Regions from separate parts of the Mesorhizobium sp. P2_E7 genome, predicted to be linked through region 3. Evidence: riboswitches for the same ligand, from Rfam matches in the RefSeq annotation. Region 3 holds a riboswitch; each other region holds the start of a gene.
What was found. Region 3 has a riboswitch for cobalamin ahead of AC1DYC_RS24105 (aromatic ring-hydroxylating oxygenase subunit alpha). Riboswitches for the same ligand answer to the same signal wherever they lie in the genome.
Positions count from the first base shown of each region.

Region 1: another riboswitch for cobalamin. It lies ahead of AC1DYC_RS09515 (CbtB domain-containing protein); the one in region 3 lies ahead of AC1DYC_RS24105 (aromatic ring-hydroxylating oxygenase subunit alpha).
Region 2: another riboswitch for cobalamin. It lies ahead of AC1DYC_RS02870 (DUF1636 family protein); the one in region 3 lies ahead of AC1DYC_RS24105 (aromatic ring-hydroxylating oxygenase subunit alpha).
Region 4: another riboswitch for cobalamin. It lies ahead of AC1DYC_RS09735 (DUF1636 family protein); the one in region 3 lies ahead of AC1DYC_RS24105 (aromatic ring-hydroxylating oxygenase subunit alpha).

Region 1 covers NZ_JBFUER010000001.1:1,875,645-1,879,820, reverse strand. Annotated here, with positions in the region: gene AC1DYC_RS09525 (aromatic ring-hydroxylating oxygenase subunit alpha) at 1-972, opposite strand, end outside; gene AC1DYC_RS09520 (gamma-glutamylcyclotransferase) at 1,109-1,786, shown strand; cobalamin riboswitch at 1,854-2,048, shown strand; gene AC1DYC_RS09515 (CbtB domain-containing protein) at 2,085-2,264, shown strand; partial or broken gene AC1DYC_RS09510 (CbtA family protein) at 2,280-2,921, shown strand; gene cobU (bifunctional adenosylcobinamide kinase/adenosylcobinamide-phosphate guanylyltransferase) at 2,940-3,455, shown strand; gene cobO (cob(I)yrinic acid a,c-diamide adenosyltransferase) at 3,456-4,070, shown strand.
Region 2 covers NZ_JBFUER010000001.1:552,119-556,294, reverse strand. Annotated here, with positions in the region: gene AC1DYC_RS02885 (FecCD family ABC transporter permease) at 1-343, opposite strand, end outside; gene AC1DYC_RS02880 (ABC transporter substrate-binding protein) at 435-1,382, opposite strand; gene AC1DYC_RS02875 (ABC transporter ATP-binding protein) at 1,421-2,209, opposite strand; gene AC1DYC_RS02870 (DUF1636 family protein) at 2,206-2,664, opposite strand; cobalamin riboswitch at 2,689-2,894, opposite strand; gene AC1DYC_RS02865 (GyrI-like domain-containing protein) at 3,201-4,034, shown strand; gene AC1DYC_RS02860 (bifunctional helix-turn-helix transcriptional regulator/GNAT family N-acetyltransferase) at 4,039-4,176, opposite strand, start outside.
Region 3 covers NZ_JBFUER010000005.1:240,474-244,649, forward strand. Annotated here, with positions in the region: gene AC1DYC_RS24095 (FAD-binding oxidoreductase) at 1-296, shown strand, start outside; gene AC1DYC_RS24100 (FAD-binding oxidoreductase) at 311-1,411, opposite strand; gene AC1DYC_RS24105 (aromatic ring-hydroxylating oxygenase subunit alpha) at 1,434-2,681, opposite strand; cobalamin riboswitch at 2,798-3,000, opposite strand; gene AC1DYC_RS24110 (DUF680 domain-containing protein) at 3,502-3,705, shown strand; gene AC1DYC_RS24115 (DUF680 domain-containing protein) at 3,786-3,989, shown strand; gene AC1DYC_RS24120 (DUF680 domain-containing protein) at 4,118-4,176, shown strand, end outside.
Region 4 covers NZ_JBFUER010000001.1:1,922,041-1,926,216, forward strand. Annotated here, with positions in the region: gene AC1DYC_RS09720 (NuoB/complex I 20 kDa subunit family protein) at 1-444, opposite strand, end outside; gene AC1DYC_RS09725 (NADH-quinone oxidoreductase subunit A) at 435-800, opposite strand; gene AC1DYC_RS09730 (winged helix-turn-helix domain-containing protein) at 1,133-2,332, shown strand; cobalamin riboswitch at 2,362-2,565, shown strand; gene AC1DYC_RS09735 (DUF1636 family protein) at 2,605-3,033, shown strand; gene cobW (cobalamin biosynthesis protein CobW) at 3,036-4,088, shown strand.

The DNA of each region.
Region 1 (4,176 bases), on a different contig from region 3:
TTCAGGCGCGAACAGCCATTCGGCGGTGAGTTCGGTCTGCTCCGGGCCGAGCGGCGTCAGCCGCACGGTGCGGACATAATCGACATGGCCGACGATGAACATCGAGGGCAGGCTGGTGGCATAGGTCTGGCCGGCCGCGCGTTCGGCCGGCGTCAGGCCGGAGAAGATCGGGCCATGGACGTGGCCGTCGCGCGACCATGTCTCGGCGCCGGCGCGCAGGCCGCCGGAAAACTCCGGCGCGTCATTGTCGGCATGGCGCACCCAGTCGGGGTCGTCGTGGCGGCTCATCAGGCCGCGGCCGTAGATCGGCACCAGCCGCGACAGGTCCTTGTGGACGCCGGGGCAGTGCAGGCACTCGTTGAAGTTCTCCCAAAAAATCTTCCAGTTGCAGTTCATTACCTTGCGCAGCACATGGCCTGAAACCAGCGCTTCCAGCGGCCAGTTGCCGAGGTTGCCCGATGCCGGATCGAAGGAGGTCTGCGCCGAACCGGCCGCATCCTCCTGCAGGTTGACGAAGACGAAGCCGCGCCACACCGACAGCGCCACGCGATAAAGCGGATGGTCGGCCTTGTCGAACCCGTCGGGCAGCGATTTCGAGGGAACGCGCACGAGATCGCCGCGCAGCGAATAGGACCAGGCGTGGTAGGGGCAGGTGATCAGCCGCGCCTTCAGCCGGCCCTCGCTCTCCTGGCAAAGCTGCGAGCCGCGGTGCCGGCAGGTGTTGTGGAAGGCGCGCAATTCGCCGGTGTCGTCGCGCAGCACGACGATTTCCTGCGTGCCGACGCGAAATGTCCTGAACGCCAAAGGCTGGGCGAGGTCTGCCTCGCGGCAGACGAGCAGCCAGCTTTTGTACCAGATGGCGTCGAGATCGCGCTGGTAGGCTTCGGCGTCCCAATAGGCCGAGGACGGCAGCGTCGGTTCGGCCTGGGTCAGGCCGTTATAGGGGTCGCGCTGGCCCGGATTGGGTTGCATGGCTGGCTTCCTCTAGGGATACGCCAGCCGACACCCCGGCAAATCGTTTGTCAATCAGGGTGCCGCATTGCCGATTTGAGGCACGGCGCATAATCATGTCGTCACATTGGGGGCTTGGAAATTGGCCGCACGAGAGATGTCGCTTACGCCGGAGCTGGTCGCGCGTTGCTGGCGCGAGATCGCCGACGCCGGACCCGATCCGGAGGCGATGCACCTCGACGACAGCGACTATGACGCGCTGCTGGATGAATTGCAGGCCGAGCTCCCTGACAGCGAACCGCTGTGGCTGTTCGGCTATGGCTCGCTGATCTGGAAACCGGAAATCGATTATGTCGAGGACCGCGTCGCCCTGGCGCGCGGCTGGCACCGATCCTTTTGCATGAACATGACGCGCTGGCGGGGCACCAAGCAAAGCCCCGGCCTGATGATGGCGCTCGACAGCGGCGGACAATGCAAAGGCGTCGCCTTCCGGCTGGCCGACGACAACCGGCGAGAACAGCTGGGCCGGCTTTTCCGGCGTGAAGTCACGCTGAAGCCGACGAGCTACCGGCCGCGCATGCTGAAGCTTGCAAGCGAGGCCGGTCCACTCAGGGCGCTGGCTTTCGTCATCAACCGCAACGGCCTGACCTATTCCGGTCCGCTCGACGAGGCGAAGGTCGTCGAGCGGCTGGCGACATCCTGCGGGCACTGGGGGTCGGGCGCCGACTATCTCTACAACACGGTGAAGAATCTGGAGGAGCGCGGCATTCACGACCGGCATCTGTGGCGGCTTCAGCGGCTGGTCGCCGAGCGGATCACCGCCTTGAACCCGTAACGCTGCATGGCGCATTCGCGCTGTTGGCCGGCGGAATTTGGTTTGCCGGATGCGGCTGTTTCAGCCTATAGTCACGCATGTCGTCGGTTCCGTTAGGGACCAAGAGGGAATGCGGTGAGGGCTGACTTGTTGCCCAATGCCGTGGCTGCCCCCGCAACTGTGTGCGGTAGTCCTCTCCAAGCCACTGAGGATTTTTCTTCGGGAAGGTGGGGAAGGGCGCTGATCCGCGAGCCAGGAGACCTGCCGGCGACAGGGAACTGACTTCGATGCCCTCGGGTGGAGGGCGAAAGGACAAGATATGAATACCGCTTCCGTCTCCCTCGGCGCTTCCGTCTCCTCGCAGTCGCGCTTCATGCAGCTGGTGCTCTCTGCATTTCTCGGCCTGTTCGTTGTCGGTGTTGTCGGCTTCTCGCATATCGATGCGGTCCACAATGCCGCGCACGACTATCGCCATTCGATGGCGTTTCCCTGCCACTGACGAGGATCTGACATCATGAACCTGTTTCGCAACGTCGTGTTTATCGCGGCGATCGCAGGGCTCGTGGCCGGCGTCGTTCTCGCCTGCATGCAGGCCTATGCCACCGTGCCGCTCATCCTGAAGGCAGAAGTCTACGAACAGGCCGGTGGCGGCCATCAACATGAGCATGCCGCAGCGCCCGCCGCCACGGACACCAATGCCATGAGCACCGCTGCGCCGGCGGAAAATGCCATGAGCAGCGCAGCGCCGGCACCGGCTGAAGCAGCCGCGCCAGTGGAGGACGAAGGCTGGGCGCCGGCCGACGGCTTCGAGCGCTTCGCCTTCAGCGTGCTGGCCAATATCGTCACCGGCATCGGCTTCGCGCTGGTCCTGGTTGCGGTTTCCGAATTCGCCGGCGGCATCGGCAACTGGCGCCAGGGCGTGTTTTGGGGCCTGGCCGGCTTTGCCGTGTTCACGCTGGCGCCGGGCCTCGGCCTGCCGCCGGAACTGCCGGCAATGCCGGCGGCCGATCTGATGCCGCGCCAGATCTGGTGGGTGGCGACGGTTGTGGCGACCGCCATTGGCCTTGCCTTGATCGCCTTCCGCACCTCAGCACCGCTGACCGTCCTTGCTGTCGTCCTGATTGTCGCCCCGCATATTGTCGGTGCGCCGCAGCCCGACAGCTTCAAGACGCCGATCCCGGAAGGCCTGCATCACCAGTTCGTGGTGGCGGGTGCGCGCTCCGGCAAGAGCGCGCACGCCGAAACCCTGGTGACGGCACTGCCGCCGCCGTGGGCCTATATTGCCACCGCCGAAGCCTATGACGACGAGATGCGTGAGCGAATCGCGCAACACAGGTCGCGGCGCGGCCAGGGCTGGGCGACCATCGATGCGCCGCTCGATCTTGCCGGTGCGCTCAAAGCCTTGCCGGACAACCAGCCCGTACTCGTCGATTGCCTGACGCTGTGGCTGACCAATCATATGCTGGCCGATCATGATCTCGACGCAGAATGCCGGCGGCTGGCCGACGTGCTGGCGCGGCCGCGCGGGCCGTGGCTCGTGGTCTCCAACGAAGTCGGGCAAGGCATCGTGCCCGACAATGCGCTCGCGCGCCGATTCCGCGACGCAGCCGGCCGACTCAACCAGCAGGTCGCGGCAACTGCCGATACGGTGCTATTGATGGTGGCCGGGCTGCCGCTCAAGGTGAAATAAATGACCGATATCGATGCAAAAGACGAGGAACGCCACCGCGCCAAAATGGCCAAGCGCAAGGCGGTGCAGGACGCCGAGGTTGCCGAAAAGACGGTCGAGAAGGGACTGCTCATCGTCAACACCGGACCCGGCAAGGGCAAAACCACAGCTGCCTTCGGCCTGGCGCTGCGCATGCTCGGCTATGGCAAGCGCGTCGGCGTCGTCCAGTTCATCAAGGGCAAATGGCACACCGGCGAAAAAGATGCCTTCGCCGCGTTTGGCGACCGCCTCGTCTGGCACACGATGGGCGAAGGTTTCACCTGGGAAACGCAGGATTTGAAGCGCGACATTGCGGCGGCCGAGGCAGCCTGGGCCAAAGCGCTGGAGTTGATCGCCGATCCCTCGATCAGCCTTGTCGTGCTCGACGAACTCAACATTGCGCTACGCTACGACTATCTCGATCTCGACGGAGTGGTGGCGGCGCTGAAAGCGCGGCGCGAAGGCCTGCATGTCGTGGTCACCGGCCGCAACGCCAAGCCGGCGCTGGTCGAGGCGGCCGATCTTGTCACGGAGATGGGCGTGACCAAGCATCATTTTTCTGCGGGCGTTAAGGCGCAGCAGGGGATTGAGTTTTAAAGGGTCTTTTACTCTCCCCACATGGGCTACGGCCTGCATACATTTCCAAGCGGCTGATCTTTGGCCATAGTGTGCATGGCAGCTTGGCGTATGCATTGCCTTATGC
Region 2 (4,176 bases), on a different contig from region 3:
TCCAGATGCCAAAACTGTCGCCGAAGACGGTGATGACGGAAACCGCACCGGCGGCGGCTCCCGACGACAGGCCGAACAGGAACGGATCCGCCAGGTCGTTGCGGGTCACCGTCTGCAGCAGCGCGCCGACGATGCCGAGACCGGCGCCGACGCAGATCGCCAGGATGGTGCGCGGCAGACGGAGATCGACGACGATCTTGCCGACCGGGCCGGACACGTCGTGACCGCCGAGCCCGATAGCACGGCCAAGCGCTGCAACGACATCGCTCGGCGGGATCAGCGTCGAGCCATAGGCGATCGACAACAATGCGAAAGCGGCGATTGCCACCGCTCCCACCATCATCACCGGGAAAAATGCCTTGTGCGGCAAGCTCAGATTCCCGGTTGAAGCATGTCGTTGCCCCAAAACCGCTGCGCACTTTTGGGCGACATGCTCAGAACGCTTCCGGATGCATTGCCTTGGCGATCTTTTCGATGGCCTCGATGTTGGCCGGCCCGGGCGTCAGCTCGGCATAACGCAGCGCCACGAAGCGCTCGTTCTTGACCGCATCGGTTTCCTTCATCGCCGGGTGCGCTTTCAGGAAATCGAGCAGCTTCTTGTAGCCGCCGCCATCCTGGTAATCGAGCAGGATGAGAAATTCAGGGTTGCGCGACGCCACTGTTTCCCAATCGGTGTTGCCCCAGCTGGTGTTCATGTCGGCCATGATGTTTTCGCCGCCGGCGGCCGATATCATGGCGCTGGGGATGGCGAACTTGCCGGCGGTGAACGGCTTGTCTTCGCCCGAGTCATAGAGAAACACGCGCGTGCCCTTGCGGTCGCCGACCTTGGCGGTGATGGCGGCGAGCTGTGCCTTCCAGTCGGTGACCAGTTTCTCGGCGTCAGCCTCCTTGCCAAAAATCTTGCCGAGCTTTTCGATGTCGCCATAGAGCAGGTCCATCGAGGCGGCGGGGCGGTTCTTGTCGAGGTGGACGCAGCTTTCGGTCAGCACCAGCGTCTTGATACCGTGCGGCGCCAGCGTGTCGGGCGTCACCGCGCCGCCCGGGTCCATGCCGTAATACCAGCCGGCGAAAAAGAAATCGGGCTGGACCGCGACGAGGTTTTCCATCGTCGGATATTTCGGCGCCAGTTCCGGGATCGACCCCTGCTCGGCCTTGAATTCCGGGCCGACTTTGTACCAACCGGTAATGCCGGTCAGGCCGACGATCGAGGGCTGCAGTTTCAGCGCAAACGCCATCTCGGCCATGTTGAGATCGTGAATGACGGCGCGCTTGGGCGGCGCATCGAAGGTCAGCGGCTTGCCGCAACTGTCCACGGTCACCGGGAAGGCAAAGGCGGCGGAGGCAAACAGCGAGGCGGCAAGCGACAGAACGAGGCGTTTCACGGGGCGGTGCTCCTTGGATGAGTTTGGAATGGGTTGGATCAGAATGGCGACGAGACACGGTTGGGAACTTCGAAGACGGTGAGCTCGCGGTCTTCGGTCGGATGGCGCAGCCGCAGGACGTCGATACCGAAGATGTCGCGGATGAGGTGCTGGGTCAGCGCCTCGCGCGGTCCGGCCAGGGCGTGCAGGCGCGCCTCATTCATCACCGCGACCCGGGTGGCGAAGGGCGCGACCAGAGACAGATCGTGCAGCACGGCAACCACAGTCATGCCGAAGCCTGCGACCAGGTCGAGCAGTTCGCCGCGGGCGCGCGGATCGAGGTGATTGGTCGGTTCGTCCAAGAACAGGATGCGCGGCTGCTGGGCCATGGCGCGCGCCAATTGCGCGCGCTGGCGTTCGCCGCCTGACAGCGAGCCGATGGTACGGCCGGCGAGCGGCAAGAGCCCGGTCCGGCCCAGTGCGTCGACAACGATGTCGCGGTCTTCGTGCCGGCGCCTCAAGCCGGCATGCGGAACCCGGCCGAGTTCGACATAATCGATCACGCCGAGCCGGGGATCCGGCTGGTCGGTCTGGCCGACGACGGCCATGTGGAGAGCGCGCTCGGCGGTCGAGATCCGGTCCAGCCGGCGGCCGAGAAATGTCACATCGCCCGTGCTTGGCCGCAGCGTGCCGCTGAGCATGCGCAACAGCGTCGTCTTGCCGGCGCCATTGGGGCCGATGATGGCGAGGCGATCGCCATCGGCCATCGACAGGCTGACGCCATCCACCAGCAACCGGTCGTTGGCGGTCGCGGTCAGCTTGCTGGCTTCGAGAAGCGGCGCGTTCATCGCTCACCTGTTGTCGGACAACCCGGAATGCGGGCGAGTGTCTTGCCCGCCAGCCCGGCCGGACGCTGCCCGGAATTGCACCAGCCATCGGCAAGTGAGGCGTAGAGTTTCGCAAATCGCACGAGGTCGCCGGCGTCGGCCCGCGCATCGATGGAGCCGAAGAGGTAGGCGGCCTTGCGGGGTGCCTGGAAGCCGACCGTCAGCGGCCGCGAGCAACCCGCCATGCAGGCCACGCCCTCGACCGAAAAGCCCTGGGCAACAGCCGGTTCATGGTGAGCCGCGAGCCCGGCGCGCAGATCAGCGCAGAGGCCCTCGCCCGACCTGATCCCGGTCACGAGATCGCGGCAGAGCGTGCACACGATGATGCGGTGGATGTCGGCGTCCAACGTTCCGTCACTTTCTCGATAGGCGACGGAAGGCAGTTCGGGCAGCCGGCCGACAAGACCGACGTCCACGTCTCCTCCCGGCACACCCCGTCCGGTCAACTCATTGAGATGGCAGGTCTCCTGGCTCGCGGGTCGTTGCGCCATCCTGCCTTCCCAGCCTTGCCGGCCAGTGGCTTGTCGGATTTTGCTCGCCGCTTACAGTTGCGGGGGCAGCCACGGCTTCGACCCTTGCGGATTTCACCGTGTTCCCTTTTCACCCCTGACCTTTCGGCGCGGGGACCATCACGAGGCGCAGCGTAGTTTTCCATCGGTCGCGCCGCAATGAATTTCTGTGACGGTTGCTCCACTTTGCATTGGTAAGTTATGTAATATCATAACAACTAAAGGGTATCCCGTCGCCCTGTCAAGGCGCCGCACCACGCAAAGCCGGATCGGTTCAGGCCATCGGCAGCCGTCGCTGTCATCGGGACACCCCTCCCCGGATCGTGCCGTTTCGATTCCCACATCGACACGGCATGCTGCATTGTTGCCCAGTGCGCAATTTCGATCAAACTGTCGGGCGGCGCGATGGATAGTGTCAGCCCGCCGATGCGAGAAGGAGAGCCATGAACCCGACCGAGAAAGCGCTGTGGTTTGTCGAAAGCCATCTGCCGGAAGCGATCTCGCTCGACGATGTCGCGCACAGCAGCGGCGTGTCGCGCTTTCATGTGACGCGGGCGTTTGGCGCCGCCACCGGCCGTTCGGTGATGGGCTATATGCGCGCGCGCCGGCTGACCGAAGCGGCGCGCAAGCTGGCCGCCGGCGCGCCCGACATTCTCGCGGTCGCGCTCGATGCCGGCTACGCTTCGCATGAGGCCTTCACCCGCGCCTTCCGCGACCAGTTCGGCACCACGCCGGAACTGGTGCGTGCGCAGGGCAGCCTCAAAAACCTCGACCTCGTGGAGCCGATCCTGATGGACCAGTCCTTCCTCGCCTCACTGCCGCCGCCGCGCTTCGAGGCCGGCCGGCCGTTCCTCATCGCCGGCCTCGGCGAGCGCTACAGTTGCGAATCCAGCGCCGCCATTCCGATGCAGTGGCAACGCTTCGGTCCCTATATCGGCAACATCCCGGGCGAGACCGGCGACGTCGCCTATGGCGTCTGCGTCAACGGCGACGATGCCGGCAATTTCGATTACATCGCCGGCGTCGAAGTGCTGGATTTCTCCGACCTGCCGAAGGAGCTTTCCCGCGTGCGGGTGCCGGCGCAGAAATACGCCGTCTTCAACCATTCCGAGCACATCTCGACCATCCGCCGGACCGTCAACACGATCTGGAACAAATGGCTGCCGGCCTCCGGCCATGAGATAGCCGACGGCCCGGAATTCGAGCGCTACGGCCCGGAGTTCGATCCACGCAGTGGCAATGGCGGGCTGGAGATCTGGATACCGATCAAAGTTTGAAGCGCTACAGCTCCAGGTTCCAGTTCTGGCCCACCAGATCCTTGCCGAAGGCATGGTGGCGCTCTTCGTCGGCCAGCTTGAAGCCGGCATTTTCATAGATGTGACGGGCGGCGGTCAGGATGTCGTTGGTCCATAGGGTCAA
Region 3 (4,176 bases):
TTTCGGTGCGGGTCTGGGACGAGGTGATCTTTCGCGACGAGTTGATCGGCCTCGACGACCGCCGCGACGGTTTCGACCTGGTGCTGACGCTGACGCGCGAGGCCGCACGGCGCCCGTCCGACTATTCAAGGCGCATCGACACGGCAATGGTCATGCAGGCGCTGGCGCGGCTGCCGCAGCCGCCGGCGCTCGCCTTTGTCTGCGGCTCGAACGCCTTCGTCTCGGCCGCCGCCCAGGCGCTGATCGACGCCGGCATGTCAGCCGACATCATCCGCACCGAGCGTTACGGCGTCTGAGTAGGCGCCGCCGCTCAGGCCTCGATTTCGAGCGCCGACAGCGGTTTCGAGCAGCAGGCAAGAATGAAGCCGTCATCGATCTCGTGGTCGAGAATGCCGCCATTGTGACTCATTTCGACAGCGCCGGAGACCTTCTTCACCTTGCAGGTGCCGCACAGGCCGAACTCGCAAGCAGCTGGAATCCGCACGCCCGAGCTGCGCGCCGTCTGCAGCACGGTCTGGCCGGCGACGCAGTCGGCGTCAACCTCCGAAAGCGAGAAGCGGATCGGCGTCACGGCCTCGACAGGAGCAGCAGTGCCGTCTTCGGTGGGTGAGGCAAACGGCGCCGGGACTTCCTCCACCGCAGGCGCGGCAAAGCTCTCCTGATGATATTTCGTCATATCGAAGCCGGCCGCATCCAGCATGCCGCGCACGGCGCGCATGAACGGATCGGGGCCGCAGCAGAAGATCTCGCGTTCGCGGAAGTCGGGTGCCAGCAGCGGAAGCCGGATCGCGTCGATGCGGCCCATATGGCCGTACCAGCCTTCACGGCTCGAGCGTTCCTCGATCATGAAGCCGAGCGACAGGCCGGGCATATGGCCGCCAAGCAGTTCGAGTTCCTTGCGGAAGATGATCTCTTCCGCCCGCCGCGCGCAATTGACGAAGCCGACATCTGTCCACGGCGCGCAGTCGTTCAGCCAGCGCAGCATCGACATCATCGGCGTGACGCCGGAGCCGGCAGAAATGAACAGGTATTTGGCCGCCGGATGGCCGTGCAGTGAAAAGTCGCCGGCCGGCCCATAGGCCTTGACGTGCGAACCGGGCACCAGATGGTCGAACATCCAGCGTGTGCCGATGCTGCCGGCCTGTGCCTTCACCGTCACCGCGATCGAAAACGGCCGCGACGGCGAGGACGACAGCGTATAGGTGCGCATCAGCGGCCCGTCCGGTGTCGGCAGCTCCAGCGTCACGAACTGGCCCGGCTTGTAGCGGAACCAGGTCTGGTTGTCGGAGCGGAAGGTGAAGGTCTTGACGCCAGGCGCCTCGTCGCTGACGCCGATCACTTCCAGCACCTGCAGCCTGTCGTTCCATGGCGCCATCTGGTCGAGATGTCGATAGAGACCAAGATCCGTCATCGCATTCATCCTTCAACCTCTCTTAGGCGACGCTGCGCAGCGCCGGCCGGCCGCCTTCGGCAAGGCGCGGACCGATGAAGGCTGCGTACCATTCGACGAACTGGATCACGCCGCCCTCATGCAGCTCCGAATAGGGGCCTGGCTCATAGGCCGGCGACAGGATGCCGAAGGCATTTTCCTCGACGATGCGACGGTCCTGGTCGTTTGTCTCGGTCCAGACATGCGTGAGCTCTTCAAGGTTGTAGTCGACACCCTCGACCGCATCCTTGTGCACCAGCCATTTGGTCGTCACCGCGGTTTCCGTGGCGCTGATCGGCAGCACGCGGAAGGTGACGGCGTGGTCGCCGAGGATGTGGTTCCAGGTCGTCGGATAGTGGTAAAGCAGCAAGGAGCCGATGCGGTCGGTCGAGACGCTGTCGGACAGGTTCTTCTTCACCGCCCGCTTGCCGGTCATCGTGTAGCTGACCGCGTCGCGCAGCAGCGGCGCCCGGGTGGCACGGTACTGGCCGGCCGGATCGATGCGGAACTTGCTCGGCAGGCCCGCCGCCTCGCATTTCGCCCAGTGCGCCAGCATCTCCGGGTCGCTGTCGGCGCCCTGCACGCCGGTCACGGTCGGCGCTTCCGGAAATGTCTTGCACAGCTCCGGATGGTTGCCGGCGCAGTGATAGCACTCGCGGTTGTTTTCCCAGACCAGCTTCCAGTTGCCCTTCTCGATGATCGTCGACTCGAAGGCGACCTTAGCTTCATTCAGCCGGTGCGGCTTGAGGTAGGGCTCGATCATGGCGCGCATCGGCGCGAAGTCTGCAGGTTCTTTCGCCAAGCAGATGAAGATGTAGCCGGCCACACTTTCGCAGGCGACCGGCTTCAGGCCGAACTGGCTCTTGTCGAAACCCTCGGCCATCTGGCGGGCAAACAGCAGTCGGCCATCGAGTTCGTAGGTCCACTGGTGATAGGGGCAGACGAGCTTTGCCGCCGTGCCTTTCTCGGTGTTGCAGACGCGGCTGCCGCGATGGCGGCAGGAATTGTGAAAGGCGTTGATGTTGCCCTTCTGGTCGCGGACCAGCACCACCGGATAGTCGCCGATCTGCACGGTGATATAACTGCCGGGCTTCGGCAGCTCGCAATCATGGCCGATGAACAGCCAGTCGCGATACCAGATCAGCTCCATGTCGAGCTTGAAATAGTCCGGGTCGGTGTAGAAGGGCTGTTCGAGCGAAAAGCCTTGCTTGCGGCCGTTCAAGAGCCTCAGCATATCGTTGCGCGCATCCATAGTTCTGTCCTCGTGGTTTAAGGACTGAACTTGGTGGTGATGGAGGAAGGATCGGTCGCAGGCCGGCAACACGCCGGCATGCGCTATCCACCTCTTGACCGCCCACCGCGATCAGTCGAGTTCAAGCATCTCGGGCTGGTTTCCGGGCTCTGGAGTTGTCCTTGCGGACCATCGCGACACCTTCCCAGGCTTCTTGCCCAGTGGTCTCCCGTTGCGACTTGAACTCCACCACCGTTGCGGGGGCAGCGCCGGATTCTGACCGGCTTCCCAATTCTCCGCTCCGTCGTCACGAAGCGGCACCTGAGATGGGATCATCTAATCACGGCAATGATCGCGACATCGGCATGAAAGCGACATCGTCTCCATGCGGCGCGACACGCGCGACAAACGCGGGCGGCCGACGATCGTGGCGCTGACGGCGTTGTTTCGGGACGGATCGCGGCCATCGCACATCACCTCGAATCAGACTGCCGACTAAGGAAAAACACGTCAACAGTATCGAAAAGTGACTATTAGCAGTTTCTAAAATCGAACCGAACGGTTCGTTTCTGTTGACAATGCGTGCAGGACGGTGTGAACGCTGACGCCCGGACACACTCGGTGAGCCGGAGGACATGGTCGCATAAGCCTTTGTATTACTTACACAAGGTGAGATGGTGGGCATGCTTATGAAAATTACAAGAGGTGAAATCATGGCCCAGCCGGAACAACTTCGTGATTGGAAACCAGCCTATGGCTTTCCCACATCGGGGCTGTCCGAACGACGCGAATTGCTCCCACCACACGCCGCTAGACGGACAGCAAAACTGGAGTACTAAAAATGAAAAAGATCATCCTTACTGCCGCCGCCGTTTTGGCCATCACCGGCAGCGCCTTCGCTGGCAGCGACAATTATGGTTCCAATGGTGCGAACCAGCCCGCTGCCGCGGTTGACAGCTCGTATACGGCTTCCATTCAGAAGTCGGCGCCCGCTGACAAGCAGCCCGTCGTTCAGGGCAGCGACCGCAACCTCTTCGGCCGTTAACAGCTGATCCCGATCCAAACAAAAGCGTGGCGGCCTGTCCGTCGCTGTTGGGATCTCGAAGATATTCAGGAGTATTTAAAATGAAAAAGATCATTCTTGGTGCCGCCGCCGTTCTGGCCGTTTCCGGCAGCGCTTTCGCCGCCAGTGACCACTATGGTTCGAACGGCGCCAACCAGCCTGCGGTTACGTCGACCGACAGTGGCCAGACGGCTTCGGTTGCGAAGTCGGATTCGGCTTCTCAGGCCCCTGCACAGGGCGCCGACCGTAACCTCTTCGGCCGCTAACAGCCGATCGATCGGGGTCTGACCTCAGAGGTTTTCGGAAAAACGATACCAGTCGAACATCGAACAAGCCGCAGAGCGGCGGGATCACCAGCCGCTCTGCCACGTGATGAAAATTCAGGAGACTTGATATGAAGAAGATCGCTCTTGCTGCCGCTGCGCTTTTGGTTGCCGCCGGCAGTGCCTATGC
Region 4 (4,176 bases), on a different contig from region 3:
ATAGGAATAGTGGTAGTAGCCGCCACCATTGGCGCAAGAGCCCATCGAGATGACGTAGCGCGGCTCCGGCATCTGGTCGTAGACCTTGCGCAGCGCCGGCGCCATCTTGTTGGTCAGCGTTCCGGCGACGATCATGATGTCGGACTGGCGCGGCGACGCGCGCGGCGCAACACCAAAGCGCTCCGAATCGTAGCGCGGCATCGAGGTGTGGATCATCTCGACGGCGCAGCACGCCAGACCGAACGTCATGAACATCAGCGAGCCGCTGCGCGCCCAGGTGATCAGCGCCTCGGTCGAGGTGACCAGAAACCCCTTGTCGGCGAGTTCATTGTTGATCTCGAGGAAGAACGGATCGTCAGAACCGACCGGACGTCCGGTATTGGGGTCGATCAGGCCCTTGGGCTTCGGCGCGACGAGTGTGCCGGAACTGTCGTTCAATCCCATTCCAGCGCTCCTTTTTTCCATTCATAGGCGAAGCCGATGGTCAGCACCGCCAAAAACACCATCATCGACCAGAAACCGAGCATGCCGATCTTCGAGAACGACACCGCCCACGGGAACAGGAAGGCCACTTCCAGATCGAAGATGATGAACAGGATCGACACCAGGTAGAAGCGGATGTCGAACTTCATGCGGGCATCGTCGAAGGAGTTGAAGCCGCATTCATAGGCGGAAAGCTTTTCCGGGTCGGGACTGCGGTAGGCCACCAGGAACGGCGCAATGATAAGCGCCAAGCCGACGACTGCCGCCACGGCGATGAAGAGGACGATGGGCAGGTACGAACTGAGCAATGCGTTCATGCTGCGGCTTTCCGTTGGCGGCCAATCCACTTTGATTACAGCAACCAACCCTAATGCGGAAGCGTGACAGTTTAACCGCTGAACCGTTTTAGGTGCCTATGCTGCAACGCGGCGAGGGTTAGCGCAGGGCTTTGAGCGAAGCAAGTCAAACCTTGTTCAAAACGCAGTGCTGGACGGCAGGTCGGGAAAAACTGGTCCGATCTCCTCCTGTTTGATTTCCTTCATTTTTTACTCCACTTTTGTCTCCTGACATGTCTCCCGCCACAAGCCTGCTAGCATCGCCGGAATCACCGGCTAGAAATATGAGAACAGGACCAGGCAAAGGCATCTTGATGAAGGACAAAATATCGCTCGCCATGGCCAGGCGGATCGCGCTCGCCGCGCAGGGTTTTACCGATCCGCGTCCGGGCGGCACACCCGACCGCCGCCACCTCGCCCGCGTACTCTCGCGCACCGGCCTGCTGCAGATCGATTCCGTCAGCGCCGTAGTTCGCGCCCACTATATGCCGCTCTATTCGCGCCTTGGCCCCTACCCGCTGGCCTTGCTCGACAATGCCGCCGTCACCCGCAAGCGCACCGTGTTCGAATACTGGGCGCATGAGGCCTCCTTCCTGCCGGTCGAGACCTGGCCACTGATGCGCTGGCGCATGCAGCGCGCCGAGAGCGGCGACGAAATGTATCTGGGGCTGGCCAAATGGGGCCGCGAGCACGCCGCCTATATCGAAGAGATCTACCGCGCGGTCGCCGAGCGCGGCCCGATCGCCGCTTCGGCGCTCGAAGGCCAAAAGGGTTCGGGCGGCTGGTGGGGCTGGAGCCACGCCAAGCACGCCTTCGAATGGCTGTTCTGGGCCGGCCGCATCACCACGGCCCACCGGCGCGGCTTCGAGCGCTTCTACGACCTGCCCGAGCGCGTGCTGCCGCAGGCGATCCTCGATCTGCCGGTGCCGGCGGCCGAGGACGCGCACCGCGAATTGCTGCGCATTTCCGCCCGCGCCCATGGCATCGCCACCTCAGGCGACCTGCGCGACTATTTCCGCCTGTCGCCGGCCGATATGAAGGGTCGGCTTGAGGAACTGGTCGAGTTGGGCGAATTGCTGCCGGTGCGCGTCGAAGGCTGGGACAAGCCGGCTTACCTCCACAAGGACGCTCGCCTGCCGCGCCGGATCGAGGCCCGCGCTCTGCTGGCGCCGTTCGATCCCGTCGTCTTCGAGCGGTCGCGCAGCGAGCGGCTGTTCGATTTCCACTACCGCATTGAGATCTACACCCCTGCCGACAAGCGCCAATACGGCTATTACGTCCTGCCCTTCCTGCTTGGCGAGCGGATCGTGGGCCGAGTCGACCTCAAGGCCGACCGTCCGGCCAGCGTGCTGCGCGTCCATGCTGCCTATTCGGAGCCCGGCGCACCGCCCGAAACAGCCGCGCAACTCTTCGAGGAACTGAAGCAGATGCAGGGCTGGCTTGGGCTTGAGCGCATCGAAGTGACGCCTGCCGGCGATCTTGGGCAGCCCCTGGCCGACATCGCCATGTCGTAGCCGTGCGTTGACACCGCTGCCTGCAAAAGCCTAAATCCGCTGCAGACGGTCCCCTGCCCGCAACGGCTGGGGCTAAGAGGGAATGCGGTGCGGGATGAAATCCCAAATCCGCGGCTGTCCCCGCAACTGTAAGCGACGAGCCAAGGCCGAATGCCACTGGGTAACACCGGGAAGGCGGCTAACCAAGGCGACGACTCGCGAGCCAGGAGACCTGCCGTCTGCGACAGAAGAATCCGATCGCCTGGCGGGTTTCCGGGCAAGGAGCCCGGTTTTTGGACCAGAACAGCAGTTTTTCGGCTGGCACAGCGGATGTTTCGTCCGCCGATGGCGATGCCTTGGCCGGCGTGACCGTCATCGTCTGCGCCTCCTGCCGCGACGAGACCGGCTCCGACGCGCATCCTCGCGCCGGCGCAGTGCTGGCCGAAGACACGCGCCGCGCAGCTGCGGCTGACAATATCCGTGTCCGCACAGTCGAATGCCTCGGCAACTGCAAGCGTCGGCTCAGCGCCGCCATCCTGCGTGACGGCTGCTGGAGCTATGTCTTCGGTGACCTGACCGCGGCCAGCGGCGCCGACCTCGTCACCGGCGCCAAACTCTTCGCCACCTCGACCGACGGCCTCATCCCCTGGCGCGGCCGGCCCGATAGCCTCAAGCGCGGCCTCGTTGCCCGCATCCCGCCCCTCGATATGCTGAAGGACTGACCATGAACGCTCCAAATCCGGCCGGCAATCTCTCCCGTGTTCCCTGCACGGTCGTCACCGGCTTCCTCGGTGCCGGCAAGACGACGCTGGTCCGCCATCTCCTGGAAAACGCCGGCGGCAAGCGCATCGCCATCATCGTCAACGAGTTCGGCGACATCGGCATTGACGGCGAGATTTTGAAAGGCTGCGGCATCGACACCTGCCCCGAGGAAAACATCGTCGAACTGGCCAATGGCTGCATCTGCTGCACCGTTGCCGACGATTTCGTGCCCGCGCTCGACAAAATCCTCGCGCTGACGCCGAAGGTCGACCATATCCTGATCGAGACCTCGGGCCTGGCGCTGCCCAAGCCGCTGGTCCAGGCCTTCCAGTGGCCGAGCGTGAAAAGCCGCGTCACGGTCGATGGCGTCATCGCCGTGGTCGACGGTCCGGCGCTGGCTGAGGGACGCGTTGCCAACGACATGGACGCCTTGCAGGCGCAGCGTGTCCAGGACGAGACGCTCGACCATGACGATCCGGTCGAAGAGGTGTTCGAGGACCAGATCGCCTGCGCCGACCTGATCATCCTGTCGAAGAGCGATTTGATGGACGCCGCCGGTTCGGCCCGTGCCAACGCCATCATCGGCGAACATTCCGCCCGCGCCGTGAAGATTGTGGCGACGGCGCACGGCAAGGTCGATCCCTCTGTCCTGCTCGGCCTCGGCCTCGCCGTCGAGGACGACATCGAGAACCGCAAGTCGCATCATGATGGCGCGTTCGATCACGAGCATGATGATTTCGACACATTCATTGTCGACATTCCCTCCATCGCCAATCCGGATGAACTGGCCAGGCGCGTCGCCACCGTCGCCGAGGAAGAGAATGTGTTGCGCGTCAAAGGCTTCGTCGATGTCGGCGGCAAGCCGATGCGGCTTTTGCTGCAGGCCGTCGGCCCGCGCGTCAATCATTACTATGACCGCGCCTGGACAGCCGACGACGACCGCCGCTCGCGTCTGGTCGTCATTGGCCTGAAGGGGCTGAACCGCCCGGCGATCGAGCGTATACTCGCCGGCTGACCCAGCAGCAATTCCAGGAAAAGTGTGAAACGGTTTTCCGTCCGGAATTGCGTAAAAACAAGGAGATAGAGCGGTTCGCCGTTTCCGT